Regions from separate parts of the Streptomyces sp. URMC 127 genome, predicted to be linked through region 3. Evidence: riboswitches for the same ligand, from Rfam matches in the RefSeq annotation. Region 3 holds a riboswitch; each other region holds the start of a gene.

Region 1 (5,266 bases), on a different contig from region 3:
CCCGCCCCGCACCTCGAAGCTCAGCTGGAGCGTCGACAGGTACGCCTGCGACATCCGCAGGCCGCGCAGCGGCTCGTACGGCCCGGCGTACACGCTCTGCGTCATGCTCGGGTCGAAGAAGAGCGTGAGGTAGGAGCCGGTGAGCACCAGGACGGCGAAGCTGTAGAGGGCGAGCTCCCCCAGGAGGAACGACCAGTGGTCGGGGAACGCCTTGCGCAGCAGCGCCTTCGCCGCTTCGGCGGCCGGCAGCCGCCGGTCCAGCGCCACGAAGCCGGTCAGGGCCGCATCCCGGACCTTCTCTTTCACCCGCCACGCTCCCTGTCGGCTCTCCGGCACCGCTTCCTCACGGGACCGCGGCTGATGGGTAACCGGCGCGCCGGGATCTCAACCGCACGGCGGGCGGGTGTCACCCGGAACCGTGAGCGCTAGGCGGCGGCCTGCCGGGCCAGCGCCTTCTTGCGCCCGGCGTCGAGCACGGCCAGCACGCCGTACGCGACGAGCCCCGCCACGACGGCCACGACGTAGCACCAGGGCGACGGGAGGTAGTTCGCCGCCCGCATGACCGTGCCCCCGTCGTCGCTGACGAGCCGGTAGACGATCGCCAGCGGGCCCTGCCAGACGCCCACGACGCACACGACGATGGAGATGAGCCTGTACCAGGCCTCGTGCACGATGCACCCCTCTGCTCGGAGTTCCGTTTCTTGGTACGACCGTATCAAGGGGTGTGCGTTGTATGTCGGGTTTCATCACGCATTTTTCCTGGGAGTAGGCTGCCTTTATGCGTGACGAAAATCCATGCCGGGTCTGCGGGGTCCCGCTCGCCGCCGCCGTCCGGGGCCGCCCGCCCGTCTACTGCTCGCGCGGCTGCCAGGCCAAGGCGTACCGGCGGCGGGCCGTGGCGCGCAGCCGGGCGGCCGCGGCCCGGCCCGCGGCGGGCGAGCCCGCCGCCCGCGCCGAGGGAGGAGCGCGCCGGCAGCAGATCGCCGAGGCCGTCTGGCGGATCGCCGCGGAGCGCGGCCTGGAGGCCGCCAGCATGCGGGAGGTCGCGGCCGCGGCGGGCGTGTCCCTGCGCGTGGTCCAGTACCACTTCGGGAGCAAGCACGGCCTCCTCGTGGCCGCACTGAACCTGCTGCACGAGGAGAACGAGCGGCGGGCCCGGGAGCGCATGGCCCGGCTCGCCGGCCCGCCGGACCCGCGGGCCGTCCTGGGCGCCGTCCTCGGCGAGTTCCTGCCGCTGGACGAGCAGCGCGGCCGGGCGCTGCGCGTCTTCGTCGCGTACTACGTGCGCAGCCTGAACGACCCCGCCCTGGCCGAAGTCTTCCTGCACGCCGGCCGGCCCGTGGAGGAGCTCGTCGCCGGCCTGATCCGGCAGGCGCACGCGGCGGACGGCCCCCCGCCCGGCCTCGACCCCGACCGGGAGGCGGACCTGCTGGTATCCGGGGCGACGGGTTTGGGGATGGACGTGCTCCACGGCCGGCGCACCCTCGCCGACGTGCGGGCGACGCTGGACTACCACCTCGACCGGATCCTGCCCGCGCGCTGACGGCACGACAGGAGGGGGCGGGCGCCGGATCGCACCGGCGCCCGCCCCCTCCCGCGGGTTCTGAGGAAGTCAGGCTCTCAGCAAAGGTTCCGTCAGGCAGCACCTCCGGGCAGCTCCGCCCGCACCTGCCGCGCCGCCGCGACCAGGTTCTCCAGCGAGGCCCGGACCTCGGGCCAGCCGCGGGTCTTCAGTCCGCAGTCGGGGTTGACCCACAGCCGCTCGCCGGGGATCGCCTCCAGGCCCTTGCGCAGCAGCGCCGCGGCCTCGTCCGCGCCGGGGACGCGCGGGGAGTGGATGTCGTAGACGCCGGGCCCGACCTCGCGCGGGTAGCCCGCCGTGGCCAGCTCGGCGGCGACCTGCATGTGCGAGCGGGCGGCCTCCAGGCTGATGACGTCGGCGTCGAGGTCGTCGATGGCCCGCAGGATGTCGCCGAACTCCGCGTAGCACATGTGCGTGTGGATCTGTGTGTCCGGCCGGACGCCGGCGGTGGTGAGGCGGAAGGCCTCCGTCGCCCACGCCAGGTACGCGGCGTGGCCGGCGGCGCGCAGCGGCAGCGTCTCGCGCAGCGCGGGCTCGTCCACCTGGATCACCGACGTGCCCGCGGCCTCCAGGTCGGCGACCTCGTCGCGCAGGGCGAGGGCGACCTGGCGGGCGGTCTCGCCGAGCGGCTGGTCGTCACGGACGAACGACCAGGCGAGCATGGTGACCGGGCCGGTCAGCATGCCCTTGACGGGCTTGCCCGCCACCGACTGGGCGTAGCGGGTCCAGCGCACCGTCATCGGCTCGGGGCGGGAGATGTCACCGGCCAGGATCGGCGGCCGGACGTAGCGCGTGCCGTACGACTGGACCCAGCCGTGCTGCGTGGCCAGATAGCCCGTCAGCTGCTCGGCGAAGTACTGCACCATGTCGTTGCGCTCGGGCTCGCCGTGCACGAGCACGTCGATGCCGGCCTTCTCCTGGAAGGCGAGGACCTCACGGATCTCGGCCTTGATGCGCTCCTCGTACGCCTCCTCGTCCATCCGGCCGGACCGCAGGTCGGCGCGCGCCGTGCGCAGCTCCGTGGTCTGCGGGAAGGAGCCGATGGTGGTGACCGGCAGCAGGGGCAGGCCGAGGTGGGCCCGCTGGGCGGCGGCCCGCTGCTCGTACGGCTGTGAGCGGCGGCAGTCGGCCTCGGTGACGGCCGCGGCGCGGGCGCGCACGGCCGGGTCGCGGGTGATGGCGGAGCCGGCCCGCGAGGCCAGGTCGGCGCGGTTGGCGGCCAGGGCGGCCGCGACGGTGTCCGGGCCCTCGGCCAGGCCGCGGGCCAGGGTGACCACTTCGGCGGTCTTCTGGCGGGCGAACGCGAGCCAGCGGGCGATCTGCGGGTCGATGTCCCGCTCGGCCGCCGCGTCCAGCGGCACGTGCAGCAGGGAGCAGGACGGCGCGACGTCGACCCGGCCGGCGAGGCCGAGGAGGGTGCCGAGGACGGACAGGGACTTCTCGAAGTCGTTGATCCACACGTTGCGGCCGTCGACGACGCCGGCCACGAGCCGCTTGCCGGGCAGCCCGCCGGCGGCCGCGAGGTCGCCGAGGTTGGCGGCGGCGGGTCCGGTGAAGTCCAGCGCGAGGCCTTCGACGGGCGCTTTGGCGAGGACCGGCAGGGCCTCGCCGAGCCGGTCGAAGTACGAGGCGACCAGCAGCCGGGGCCGGTCGGTGAGACCGCCCAGCTCGCGGTAGGCGCGGGCGGCGGCGTTCAGCTCGGCCGGGGAGCGGTCCTGCACCAGGGCGGGCTCGTCGAGCTGCACCCATGCGGCGCCCGCGGCCCGCAGGTCGGCGAGGACCTCCGCGTACACCGGCAGCAGCCGGTCGAGGAGGGTGAGCGGCTCGAAGCCGGCGGCGACGCCGGGCGCGGGCTTGGCCAGCAGCAGGTACGTGACCGGGCCGACGAGCACCGGACGGGCCGTCAGGCCGAGCGCCAGGGCCTCCTTCAGCTCCGCGACCTGCTTGCCGGAGTCCGCGGAGAAGACCGTGTCCGGGCCGAGTTCGGGGACCAGGTAGTGGTAGTTGGTGTCGAACCACTTGGTCATCTCCAGCGGCGCCACCTCCTGCGTGCCACGGGCCATGGCGAAGTAGCCGTCCAGGGCACCGGCCTCGACGGCCGCGCGGTGCCGCCCGGGGATCGCACCGACCATCACACTGGTGTCCAGGACGTGGTCGTAGAACGAGAAGTCGCCCGTGGGCACTTCGTGCACACCGGCCTCGGCGAGCTGCTGCCAGTTCGTGCGGCGCAGCGCGGCGGCGGTCTCCTGCAGGGCTTCGGCCGTGACACGGCCCTTCCAGTACCCCTCGATCGCCTTCTTCAGTTCCCGGCCCTGCCCCTGCCGGGGATAGCCGTGAACGGTGGCCTGTGCTGCCGCGGCTGCGGACTTGCTGGTCACGGAACTCTCCTTCGCGAGCGTGCGTCCATGACCCCGGGACGGACGGAAGGCGCGAAGGGACGGCAGACCGGACGGGCCGCCGCCGCGATGCGGTCGCTCGTTGCGCCGCCGCGTGTGCCCGCCTGTATGTTCGCCGACCCGCCCTCGAGGTCACCGGGATCTCCGTGCGCTCGGCAGCGCACGGGCAGTTGGCAGGTCTTCGGACTCGCGGGCACGCCGTATGGCACCTACTGGCCGTCGCTTCCCGGACCCTCGCGGATCCAGTGCGTATGACGGCGGTCGTTCCCGCTCACCGCTGCGGGGCAGTCCCGGATTCCCACCGGGTTCCCTCTTGCGACGCGCCTGCCTGGCGAGCAGGGCGAACCAGCTGCACCGTGCACTCTAGGCTGCCGGGACGCGGTGGCGGAAGAGCGAAGTGGCGCGCCTCACGAGGCGGTTCGCGTCGCCAGACGCAGCCGCAGCTCCATCTCGTGCTCGCCGGAGACGTGGCCGCGGTGCTCGGCGGCGAAGGCCCGCTCCAGCTCCTCCTTGACCTGGCGTACGGGGTCGGCGGCCCCGAACAGATCGGCCGTGACCGTCCCCGTGAGGGGCGCCTGCCCCGGCGGCTGCCCGCCTGCCGCCCGCCGCGCGCGGGTGTCGACGGTCATGCACCAGATCATCGGACCCGCGCCGGGCGCGCCCGGGCTGGTCTCGCTGCGCGGCGGCCCGGCCTCGGGGAAGGCGGCCTCAAGGACGCCGAAGACCGCGCCCGCATCCTGGTGACCGCAGTCCGTCAGATGCACGCTGACGTGGTCCGCACTCTCCCGGGCATCCGTCACCTGCTCCTCCTCCGCCGTCGTTGCCGTGGCTCGGGGCCGCCGCCGAGGACGGGGAAGCCCTGCTCCGACCGTACGGCGCGCCCGGGTTCCGTGCCGCGGGCTGTGCGACCATACGGGCCAGGTGCCCCGTTCCCGGCGGGAGATGCCGCGCCGGCGCCGACGGCCTCACCCGAACGGTGGAATGCGCCCAAAGTAATTGACTGATTACGCTTGGTGCATGACCCTGTGGAGCCCCGCACCGCCGTCCCGGCAGCCCGCGTTGCGGGCCGTGGTGGCCGTGCTGGTCTCCGTCCTGCTGCTCTTCTCCGGAGGGAGCGGCACGGTCTTCGCCCTCGGCACGGGCCCGGAAGAGGCGCCCGTGTCCGTCGAGTTCGCCACCGCGGACGACTGCGTCGCGGACAACCGCACGCCCCGCGTCATGGCCTCTCCCGGCAGGCGCACCTGCTTCCCCTCCTCCCAGGGCCCTTCGGCCCCCGGGGCCCCGCCGG
Region 2 (5,266 bases), on a different contig from region 3:
TTGATGCCCTGCTTCCAGGCGTACGCGTACATCGAGCTGAGCTTGCCGATGGTGGGCGAGGCCATGAAGAGGTTCAGCGACTGGCTCTGGTCCAGGTACGGCGTACGGGCCGCGGCCATGTCGATCAGGGCGCGCTGCGGGATCTCCCAGGCGGTGCGGTACAGGTCGCGCACCTCCTGCGGAATCCACTTCATGTCCTGGATCGAGCCGTTGGCCTCGGTCATGGCGTCGCGGGTGGTGCGGTCCCACACGCCGAGCTTCTTGAGGTCCTCCACCAGGTAGGTGTTGACCTGCAGGAACTCACCCGAGAGCGTCTCGCGCTTGAAGAGGTTGGAGACCTGCGGCTCGATGCACTCGTACACGCCCGCGATGGAGGCGATGGTCGCCGTGGGGGCGATGGCGAGCAGCAGCGAGTTGCGCATGCCGACCTCGGCGATGCGGGCGCGCAGGGCCTCCCAGCGCTCCTCCCACGCGGCGACGGCGTTGGGGTAGTGGTCCGGGTGCAGCACGCCGCGGGCGGTGCGGGTCGCGGACCAGGCCGGGTGCGGGCCGTTGCGCTCGGCGAGGTCGGCGGAGGCCTCGTACGCCGCGAGCATGATCCGCTCGGAGATCTTGGTGGACAGGGCCTTCGCCTCGGCCGAGTCGAAGGGCAGGCGCAGGCGGAAGAAGACGTCCTGCAGGCCCATCAGGCCCAGGCCCACCGGGCGCCAGCGGCTGTTGGAGCTGCCGGCCTGCTCGGTCGGGTAGAAGTTGATGTCCACGACGCGGTCGAGGAAGGTGACGGCCGTACGGACGGTGCGGTCGAGCTTCTCCCAGTCCATCTCGCCGTCGGCGCCGAGGTGCTGCGCGAGGTTGACCGAGCCCAGGTTGCACACCGCGGTCTCGCCGTCGTCCGTGACCTCGAGGATCTCGGTGCAGAGGTTCGAGGAGTGGACGACCGCGCCCTTCTCGGCCGTCTGGTTGGCGGTGCGGTTGGCGGCGTCCTTGAACGTCATCCAGCCGTTGCCGGTCTGCGCGAGGGTGCGCATCATGCGGGCGTACAGGACGCGGGCCGGGATGGTCTTGACGGCCTTGCCCGCGGCCTCGTAGGCGCGGTAGGCGGCGTCGAACTCGTCGCCGTAGAGGTCGACCAGGTCGGGCGTGTCGGCGGGGGAGAACAGCGACCACTCGGCGTCGGCCTCGACGCGGCGCATGAACTCGTCCGGGATCCAGTGCGCGATGTTGAGGTTGTGGGTGCGGCGGGCCTCTTCGCCGGTGTTGTCGCGGAGCTCCAGGAACTCCTCGATGTCGGCGTGCCACGTCTCCAGGTAGACGCAGGCGGCGCCCTTGCGGCGGCCGCCCTGGTTGACCGCGGCGACGGAGGCGTCGAGGGTGCGCAGGAACGGCACGATGCCGTTGGAGTGGCCGTTGGTGCCGCGGATCAGCGAGCCGCGCGAGCGGATGCGCGAGTACGATAGGCCGATGCCGCCCGCGTGCTTCGACAGGCGCGCCACCTGGTGGTAGCGGTCGTAGATGGAGTCCAGCTCGTCCAGCGGGGAGTCCAGCAGGTAGCAGGACGACATCTGCGGGTGGCGGGTGCCGGAGTTGAACAGGGTCGGCGAGGACGGCAGGTACGACAGGGAGCTCGTCAGGCCGTACAGCTCGGCGACGTCGGCGAGGGCGCGCTCGGAGTGGTCCTCGGCCAGGCCGCAGGCCACGCGCAGCAGGAAGTGCTGCGGGGTCTCGATCACGTCGCGGGTGATCGGGTGGCGCAGCAGGTAGCGGCTGTGCAGGGTGCGCAGGCCGAAGTAGCCGAAGCGGTCGTCGGCGCCGTCGGCGAGGGCCTTCTCGACGAGCTCGTCGAGGCGCGCGGCGTGGGCGGCGACGAACGCGGCGGTCTCGTCCGCGATCAGGCCCTCCCGGTGGCCCACGGCGACCGAGGCCGAGAAGGAGGTGGCGCCCTGGCCGGCGGCCTCGTCGGCGATCGCGCGGGTGAGCAGGCGCGCGGCGAGGCGGGAGTACTCGGGCTCCTCGGCGATCAGGCCCGCGGCGGCCTCGGTGGCGAGGGAGCGGAGCTCGGCCTCGTCCGAGGTGGCGCTCCGGCCCCGCAGCGCGGCAGCGGCGACCTTGCCCGGGTCGGTGGCGGGAAGGTCGGCGGTGAGGTCGGTCAGGGTGCGCAGCAGCGCGGTCCCGGGGCCGCCGGTCGCTTCCGCAGTCGCTGAGACCGGATCGGCGGGCGCGATGGTCACTGAGGCTCTCCCTCGCTCGGCTGGGTGGGCCGCGGGGAGAGCACGACGGGCGCGTACGGGCATGCCTGATGCGCAGGGCATGCCTCGTAGGCGTCCGCCGGCCCAACCCGCGAGGCCCGGACGAATTCAACGCCCATAGCCGAGCCCAGGGCAGGCTCGGTGGAGGGCGTGCTGCCGGCAGGTCTTCGGACTCCTGCATGCGCGGCTTAACGGCATACATGCACCGTTGCGGGACAGTTCCGGATTTCCACCGGATTCCCCTGCGACGACAGCGAGGACGAGCATACATCTAGTGCCGCCCCCCGCACGCGCCCCCACATGTTGTGTCGCGCGGTAAGCGCATGGGTCGGAATGTGTTATCAGGCCCCGGTGTTGAGGGTGGGTTCGAATGCCGGGCGGAGGCCGCTCGCGGGCCCTCCGGGGGCCGCGGGAGGGTCCCTGAAGGGCCGGACCGGACCCTTCGGCGCGGGGCGCGGAAAAGGGCCGCCACGCCCCCTGAAGAGGGGTCGTGGCGGCCCTGCCGGCCCCGCGGGCCGGGCGCCCGGCCGAAGGTCGTCCCGGCGCCCGCCGGGGGTCGCTCCGGTGCCGGGTGGGGATCGTCCCGGCGCCCGCAGGCGTTCGTTCTAGTGGCCGCCCGGGACTCCCGCGGTGGCCGGCGGGAGCTCCCGCTGCACCCCCGGGTCGCCGGCGTCCGCGGTGTAGTCCGCCGCCGTGGTCTCGTCCGTGCCGTCCGGCGCGCCGAGCGCCTTCAGGACGACGGTCAGGACGATGACGACGATCACATTGAGCACGAACGCCGTGAGGCCGATATAGCCCTTTTCTCCGATAAGCGGGATGAGGTTGGTATTTCCGAAATGATCCTGGGTGGCGCTCGGCGTGTCGTACGCCTTCCAGGTGCCGTAGACCATGCCCGCCGCCCAGCCGGCCAGCAGGGCCCAGCGGTGGAACCAGCGGGTGAAGAGCCCACCCACGAGCGCCGGGACCGTCTGCAGGATCCAGATGCCGCCGAGCAGCTGGAAGTTGATGGCGACCGTTTTGTCCATGGTGAGCACGAAGACGAGCGCGCCGACCTTCACCAGCAGCGAGGCGAGCTTGGAGACCTTCGCCTCGTGCGCGGGCGTGGCGTCCGGCTTGATGAAGTCCTTGTAGATGTTGCGGGTGAAAAGGTTCGCGGCAGCGATCGACATGATCGCGGCCGGGACCAGGGCGCCGATCCCGATCGCCGCGAAGGCCACCCCCGTGAACCAGTCCGGGAACATGTCCTCGAACAGCTGGGGGATCGCGAGCTGGCCGTTCTTCACCTTGATCCCCGCCGCGATGGCCATGAAGCCGAGCATCGCGAGCAGGCCCAGCATCAGGGAGTACAGCGGCAGGATCGTCGTGTTGCGGCGGATGACGTTGCGGCCTTTGCCGGAGAGAACGGCGGTCACCGAGTGCGGGTAGAGGAAGAGCGCCATCGCCGAGCCGAGCGCGAGCGTCGCGTACGCCCACTGCGCGTCCGGGCCGCTCACCAGCGCGCCGCGCGGCTTGCCCGTGTCCGGGTTCTTCACCGCGAACGCTTCGCCCGCCTTGGCGAAGATGTGGTCGAAACCGCCCAGCTTGATGGGGATGTAGATGATCGCCACGATGATCACGATGTAGATCAGCGCGTCCTTGACGAAGGCGATCAGCGCGGGCGCCCGCAGCCCGGAGGAGTACGTGTACGCCGCGAGCACGCCGAACGCGATGAGCAGCGGCAGGTCCTTCATAAACCAGTTCGAGCCGCCGCCCACGCCCAGCACGTCCAGCACCGCCTGGATGCCCACGAGCTGGAGCGCGATGTACGGCATCGTCGCGAGGATGCCGGTCAGCGCGAGGGCGAGCGAGAGGCCCTTGGAGCCGAACCGGCCGCGGACGAAGTCCGACGAGGTCACGTAGCCGTGCTTGTGGGCGACCGACCACAGGCGGGGCAGGAAGGTGAAGACCAGGGGATAGCACAGGATCGTGTACGGGACCGCGAAGAAGCCGGCCGCGCCGCCCGCGTAGATCGCCGCCGGGACGGCGACGAACGTGTAGGCGGTGTAGAGGTCGCCGCCCAGCAGGAACCAGGTGATCCAGGTGCCGAACGAGCGGCCGCCCAGCCCCCATTCGTCGAGGTTGGCCATTTCCTCGGCGGTCCCGGCGCGCCGCCACTTCGAGGCCATGAAGCCCATGACCGTCACGGCCAGGAAGAAGAAGATGAAGACGGCGAGCGCCACGCCGTTCACGCCGTCCTTCACCGCTGCTCACCCGCCCTGCGCGCCCGCTCGTGGCGCCGCACGATCACGTACGCCACGGTCGTCAGCAGCGTCGAGACCGGCACCCACAGCATCTGGTACCAGTAGAAGAACGGGATGCCGATGAAGGCGGGCCCGGTCCGGGCGTACGAGCCGACCCAGAGCATCGCGGCGAAGGGGATCGCCAGGCAGAGCCCCGCCACGGCCAGGGGCGCGGTGACGACCGCCCTCCTGCTGCCGCCCTCCGGTGGTTCCGTCATGGTGGTGACTCCCCCCTTTTGTGATCACTGCGTGATGCGCAGGAAATCTAGGCGAGGGCCGGGCGTGAGTCACCCCCCGTCCGCATATCGGTATGGCAACGTCGCAGGGCCTGTTGAAATGAGGTTCCGTTCATGGTGAGTTGGTGGACATGGAGGCCTCTTGAGGTGGGCGGTCGCCGGCAGCGGTGAGGTGGTGCGGCGCCGGGTGCTGCCGGCCCTGCGCAGTCTGGGCGAGGAGACGGCGTACGTCTGGAGCCGGGACGCGGCGCGCGCCGCCCGGGCGGCCGCGGAGCACGGGGTGCCCGCGGGCGGTGACGACCTCGGCCGGCTCACGGCCGCCGACGCGGTGTACGTGGCCACGCCGGTCGCCGCGCACGTCCCCCTCGCGCTGCGTGCGCTGCGTGCCGGCTGTCACGTCCTGGTCGAGAAGCCCCTGGCGGGAGCGCTCGGCGGCGGGGGAGCGGTGGCGGCGGAGGCGGCCCGGGCGGGGCTGTGCGCGGGCGTGGCCTACCACCGCCGGCTG
Region 3 (5,266 bases):
CGCCGGGGACGGTGACGTCGGCGTGGTCGAGGCCCAGGGTGTCGCGGGGGTTCCCGGCGTGGAGCTGCGGGGTGAGCCACACCCGGTCGCCCCGCTCCGGCGCGCCGCGCGTGACCCGCACCAGGCGGCGGACGACGGCGGACGAGGAGTGCTCGGCGTCCTGGACGACGGGGCCGACGACGGCGTGCAGGCCGGGCCCGGTCAGCCCGTACGTGCCGGGGCGCAGCGAGGCCTGGTGACGGGTGAGGGTGATGCGGTCGCCGTCGGCGGAGTGGACGGTGAGCCGCGGCTGGTCGGGCGGAGGGCCGCCGGGGGACGCGCGCAGGGCGGCGTCGGAGGCGTACCGGCCGGCCGCGAGGGCGGCTGCGCCGGCGCTGATCGCCGTGGCGGCGGCCACGGTTGCCGTGGTCCGTATGCCCATGCCCTCCAGTGTGGGCGGCGCGGGCGACGACGGCCAGTGGGCGGGGCCGCTGCGCGGGGCGGCCCGGCGCCCTGGCCCCGGGCCGGCCGGGCGTTCCGGGGGCCCTCGCGGCGGGGGCCTCGCCACGGCGGCGGGCGGATTCCTTCCCGCCGCCGTGGCGAGAGGGCGCTACGGGGTAGGCCGGCGGTGCCGTACCGCGCCCGGCCGGCCGCCGGCTCAGCCCCGCGCGCCGTAGCCGCGGAGCTTCTCCGTCGCCCGGGCCGCCTGGTCAGGGGACAGGAGCGTCGGGGCCCGGCCGGGGACGGAGGAGGCCGTGAGCCAGACCCGGCACATCCACTCCAGCTGGGCGGTGCGGTCGTAGGCCTGGTCGAGGCTCGCGCCGTAGGTGAGGGTGCCGTGGTTGCGCAGCAGGCAGCCGGTGCGGCCCGCGAGAGCCTCCAGGGCGTGCGCGGCCAGCTCGTCGCTGCCGTAGAGGGCGTACGGGGCGACGCGCACCGGCCCGCCGAGCGCCCCGGCCACGTAGTGGATCAGCGGCAGCTCGTCGACCAGCGTGGAGACCGCCGTCGCGTGGACGGCGTGCGTGTGCACGATCGCGGCGGCGTCCGTGGCGCGGTAGACCGCCAGGTGCAGGGGCAGCTCGCTGGTGGGGGCGAGGTCGCCGAGGAGCGGGCGGCCCTCCAGGTCGACGGCGACCACGTCGCGCGCGGTCAGCCGGTCGTAGGGGATGCCGCTCGGTGTGACGACGACGACATCTCCGGCCCGCGCCGAGACGTTCCCCGACGTGCCCACGACAAGGCCCTCGGCCGTGGTCCGGCGGGCCGTGGCCAGGACATCGGCCCACGTCCGGCGGATCTGCTCGGTCTCCCTCATCGTTCTCCACCCCTCCGCATCCGTCCGCATCCGTTCGCCGCCTCCGGTTCACGCCACTACCCCGCCCGGATCAGTTCACCTTCCGTTCACCCAAGGTCTTTACGGTCCCCGCTGTACTGACCATCGAGCTGATTGCCTGGGTGAATGGAACACATCACGCTTCTCATCGGGATCGTGATCGTCACGGCCTTGGTGTTCGACTTTACGAACGGCTTCCACGACACGGCCAACGCCATGGCCACCACCATCTCCACCGGCGCGCTCAAGCCGAAGGTCGCGGTGGCGATGTCGGCGGTGCTGAACCTCGTCGGCGCGTTCCTGTCCGTGGAGGTCGCCAAGACGATCTCCGGCGGGATCATCGACGAGAGCGCGGGCATCAGACCGGAGATCATCTTTGCGGGTCTGGTCGGTGCGATCGTCTGGAACCTGCTGACCTGGCTCGCCGGTCTGCCCTCCAGCTCCTCCCACGCCCTCTTCGGCGGCCTCATCGGCGCGACGGTCGTCTCCGTCGGCTTCGACGCGGTCAACGCCGACAAGGTCGTCATGAAGGTCCTCATCCCCGCCGTCGCCGCGCCGATCGTGGCCGGCCTCGCCGCCTGGTGCGCGACCCGGCTCACCTACCGGCTCGCCCGCGGGCGCGACGAGCGCGAGACCGCCAAGGGCTACCGCGCCGGGCAGATCGCCTCGGCCGCCCTGGTCTCCCTCGCCCACGGCACCAACGACGCCCAGAAGACCATGGGTGTGATCACCCTCGCGCTCGTCGCCGGCGGCGTCGTCGCGCCGCACGCCGACCCGCCGCTGTGGGTCATCGTCTCGGCCGGCCTGGCCATCGCCCTCGGCACGTACCTGGGCGGCTGGCGCATCATCCAGACCCTCGGCAAGGGCCTCACGGACATCAAGCCCGCGCAGGGCTTCGCCGCCCAGACCGGCGCGGCGACCGTGATCCTCGCCTCCTCGCACATCGGCTTCGCGCTCTCCACCACCCAGGTCTGCTCCGGCTCGATCATGGGCGCCGGGCTCGGCCGCAAGGGCGGCGTCGTGCGCTGGTCGACCGCCGGGCGCATGGTCATGGCCTGGGGCCTGACCCTCCCCGCGGCCGGCCTGGTCGCCGGTGGCGCGGCCCTCCTCGCCGACCAGGGCAACTGGGGCGTCGCCGCCGTCGCCGTCCTCGGCCTGGCCGTCTCCGGCGCGATCTGGCTGGCCTCGCGCCGCAAGCCGGTCACCCACGACGACCTGGACTCGCGCGACGGTGTCGCCGGCGCGGAGCCGGCGGGTGTCGTCACCGCGGCCCTGCAGGCCGTCGCCCCGCCGCCGGCCGTTGCGGTCTCCCCCTCCCCCGAGGCCGGGCGGGCTCCTGCCGCCGCGGCGGCGAGCTGAAGGAAGAAACGCATGCACATCGACTGGGCAGCTCTCGGCCAGGTCTTCGGCGTCAGCCTCGTGGTGACGGTCGGCCTGGTGGGCATCTTCACCCTGGGCATCGTGGGCACGTCGCCCCGCGCGGGGGCGTCGGCGGACTCCGGCACGGGCGCGGGGGCGCTGGCGCGCTCCGGGGCGTACGCGTGCTTCGCGCTGTGCGCGGCGGCCGTGGGATACGGCATCTACTTGATCGTGGCGTAACCACGCTCACCGCTCCGAACGGCCGGGTCCCCTACGGACCCGGCCGTTCGCGTACGCGCAACCGCCGCCAGCCTGGCACCGCCGAACACGTACGAGGGGGTTGCCCGCCGCTGCGGCGGAAGGAACGGCCCGCGGCCGTCACGGCGTACCGCCGACCCCTCCCCCGCACCCGCGGTCAGTCCGGCACCGCCGGAAACGTACGAGCGGGTTCCTCGCCGCGGCGGCGGAACGGACTTCCGCCCGTCGCCCCGGTTGCCGCCGGGCAACCAACCTCCCGCCGCAACGGCGAACGACCACCACGGACGTAATCGGCGGTGCCGTACCAGCGGCCAGTCCGGCACCGCCGGAAACCTACGAGCCGGTTGCTCGCCGCGGCGGCGGAAGGAACGGCCCGCGGCCGTCACGGCGTACCGCCAACCCCCCGCACCCGCGGTCCGTCCGGCACCGCCGGACACGTACGAGCGGGTTACCCGCCGCTGCGGCGGAACGGACTTCCGCCCGTCGCCCCGGTTGCCGCCGGGCAACCAGCCTCCCGCCGCAACGGCGAACGACCACCACGGACGTAATCGGCGGTGCCCTACCGGCGGTGGGTTCGGCACCGCCGGAAACGTACGAGCCGGTTGCCCGCCACTGCGGCGGGAAGGATCTGCCCGGTGCCGGTCCGGGCAGGTCAGGCGTGAGTTGACGGCGCCCGCGGCGCATGGTGGACTTCCGGAGCCAAACGGCGACAGCAGAGGAAGCCGGTGCGAATCCGGCGCGGTCCCGCCACTGTCACCGGGGAGCGTCTCCCCCACGCGATGGCCACGGCGGCGAGCCGGAAGGCCGGGGGCGGCGCGGATCCGGGAGCCAGGAGACTCTGGTCGCCGGTCACGTCGAGCCAGGGCGCGGACCCTGAGTGAGGACACATCGTCATGCCCGGCGCCCGCCACCGAACGCCCCGCACCGCTGCTTCCCTTCGCCGAGGCGTGACGGCGGTCTGAGCCGATGCGCGCCGATCCGATCGGTTTCGCGTGCGGCGCCGCGCTCGGCTTCCTCGGTGACCGCGTCCTGGGCGACCCGCGCCGCGGCCACCCCGTCGCCGCGTTCGGCCGCGCCGCGCTCGCCGTGGAACGCCGCCTGTGGCGCGACGACCGCGGCCGCGGCGCCCTGCACACCCTGGTGTGCGCCGGGGGCGCGGCGGCTGGTGCCGCGCTGCTGGCCCGCGCCGTACGCGCCTCCCGTTCCCGTACCGCCGACGTCGCGCTGACCGCCGCCGCCACCTGGGCCGTGCTCGGCGGCACGTCGCTGGGCCGCGAGGCCCGCGCCGTCGGGGGCGCGCTCGCCGCCGGTGACGTGGAGGTCGCCCGCGAGCGCCTGCCGCACCTGTGCGGCCGCGACCCGCAGGCGCTGGACGCCCAGCAGATCGCCCGCGCCGTCGTGGAGTCCGTGGCCGAGAACACCTCCGACGCCGTGGTCGGCGCCCTGGTGTGGGGCGCGCTCGGCGGCGTGCCGGGCCTGATCGGCTTCCGGGCGGTGAACACCCTCGACGCGATGGTGGGTCACAAGTCCCCCCGCTACCGCCGCTTCGGCTGGGCCTCGGCCCGCCTGGACGACATCGCCGGCTGGCCCGGAGCCCGCCTCACGGCCGCCCTCGCGATCCTCGCGGGCCCCGACCCGCGCGGCGCCTGGCGCGTGGCCCGGCGCGACGCCTCCCGCCACCCCAGCCCCAACGCGGGCCCCGTGGAGGCCGCGTTCGCGGGCGCGCTCGGCGTGCGGCTGGGCGGCACCCTCGCCTACGCGGGCCGCGTCGAACACCGGCCCGTACTGGGCGCGGAGAACCGCCCCGTACGGACGGACGACATCGAGCGCGCGGTACGCCTCTCGCGCCGGGTGTCGCTGCTGGCCCTGGGGACGGCGGTGGCGGCCCGCGCAGTGGGCAGCCTGTTGACGACGCCAAGGACGACAAGGACGGCAACGACGGCAAGAACGGCAAGGAGGAGCCGGTGACGGCTGACAGGAGCGGGCCCGCGGGCCCGCTGGGCGGGGGCCTGCTGGTGGCCGGCACCACCTCGGACGCGGGCAAGAGCGTGGTGACGGCCGGCATCTGCCGCTGGCTGGCCCGCAAGGGCGTCAAGGTCGCGCCGTTCAAGGCGCAGAACATGTCGCTCAACTCGTACGTGACGCGCGAGGGCGCGGAGATAGGCCGCGCGCAGGCGATGCAGGCCGCGGCGGCCCGGGTCGAGCCGAGCGCGCTCATGAACCCGGTCCTGCTGAAGCCGGGCGGGGACCGCAGCAGCCAGGTGGTGCTGATGGGCAAGCCCGTCGGCGAGCTCAGCGCTCGCGGCTACCACGCGGGCCGCCAGGAGCAGCTGTTCGGCA

The links. Region 3 has a riboswitch for cobalamin ahead of ACSNOH_RS08830 (cobalamin biosynthesis protein). Riboswitches for the same ligand answer to the same signal wherever they lie in the genome.
Region 1: it holds a riboswitch for cobalamin, as region 3 does, so the genes downstream of both, metE (5-methyltetrahydropteroyltriglutamate--homocysteine S-methyltransferase) here and ACSNOH_RS08830 (cobalamin biosynthesis protein) in region 3, are expected to answer to the same signal.
Region 2: it holds a riboswitch for cobalamin, as region 3 does, so the genes downstream of both, ACSNOH_RS29070 (ribonucleoside-diphosphate reductase subunit alpha) here and ACSNOH_RS08830 (cobalamin biosynthesis protein) in region 3, are expected to answer to the same signal.

The regions. Positions count from the first base shown of each region.
Region 1 covers NZ_JBPQTW010000124.1:16-5,281, reverse strand. The annotation lists gene qcrB (cytochrome bc1 complex cytochrome b subunit) at 1-306, opposite strand, end outside; gene ACSNOH_RS22610 (hypothetical protein) at 426-671, opposite strand; gene ACSNOH_RS22605 (TetR/AcrR family transcriptional regulator) at 779-1,543, shown strand; gene metE (5-methyltetrahydropteroyltriglutamate--homocysteine S-methyltransferase) at 1,636-3,960, opposite strand; cobalamin riboswitch at 4,134-4,344, opposite strand; gene ACSNOH_RS22595 (hypothetical protein) at 4,386-4,778, opposite strand; partial or broken gene ACSNOH_RS22590 (hypothetical protein) at 4,996-5,266, shown strand, end outside.
Region 2 covers NZ_JBPQTW010000216.1:806-6,071, reverse strand. The annotation lists gene ACSNOH_RS29070 (ribonucleoside-diphosphate reductase subunit alpha) at 1-2,228, opposite strand, end outside; cobalamin riboswitch at 2,388-2,517, opposite strand; gene mctP (monocarboxylate uptake permease MctP) at 2,852-4,486, opposite strand; gene ACSNOH_RS29060 (DUF3311 domain-containing protein) at 4,483-4,743, opposite strand; gene ACSNOH_RS29055 (Gfo/Idh/MocA family protein) at 4,904-5,266, shown strand, end outside.
Region 3 covers NZ_JBPQTW010000025.1:13,255-18,520, reverse strand. The annotation lists gene ACSNOH_RS08850 (alpha/beta hydrolase) at 1-421, opposite strand, end outside; gene ACSNOH_RS08845 (class II aldolase/adducin family protein) at 638-1,291, opposite strand; gene ACSNOH_RS08840 (anion permease) at 1,436-2,668, shown strand; gene ACSNOH_RS08835 (hypothetical protein) at 2,681-2,908, shown strand; cobalamin riboswitch at 3,643-3,764, shown strand; gene ACSNOH_RS08830 (cobalamin biosynthesis protein) at 3,893-4,894, shown strand; gene ACSNOH_RS08825 (cobyric acid synthase) at 4,924-5,266, shown strand, end outside.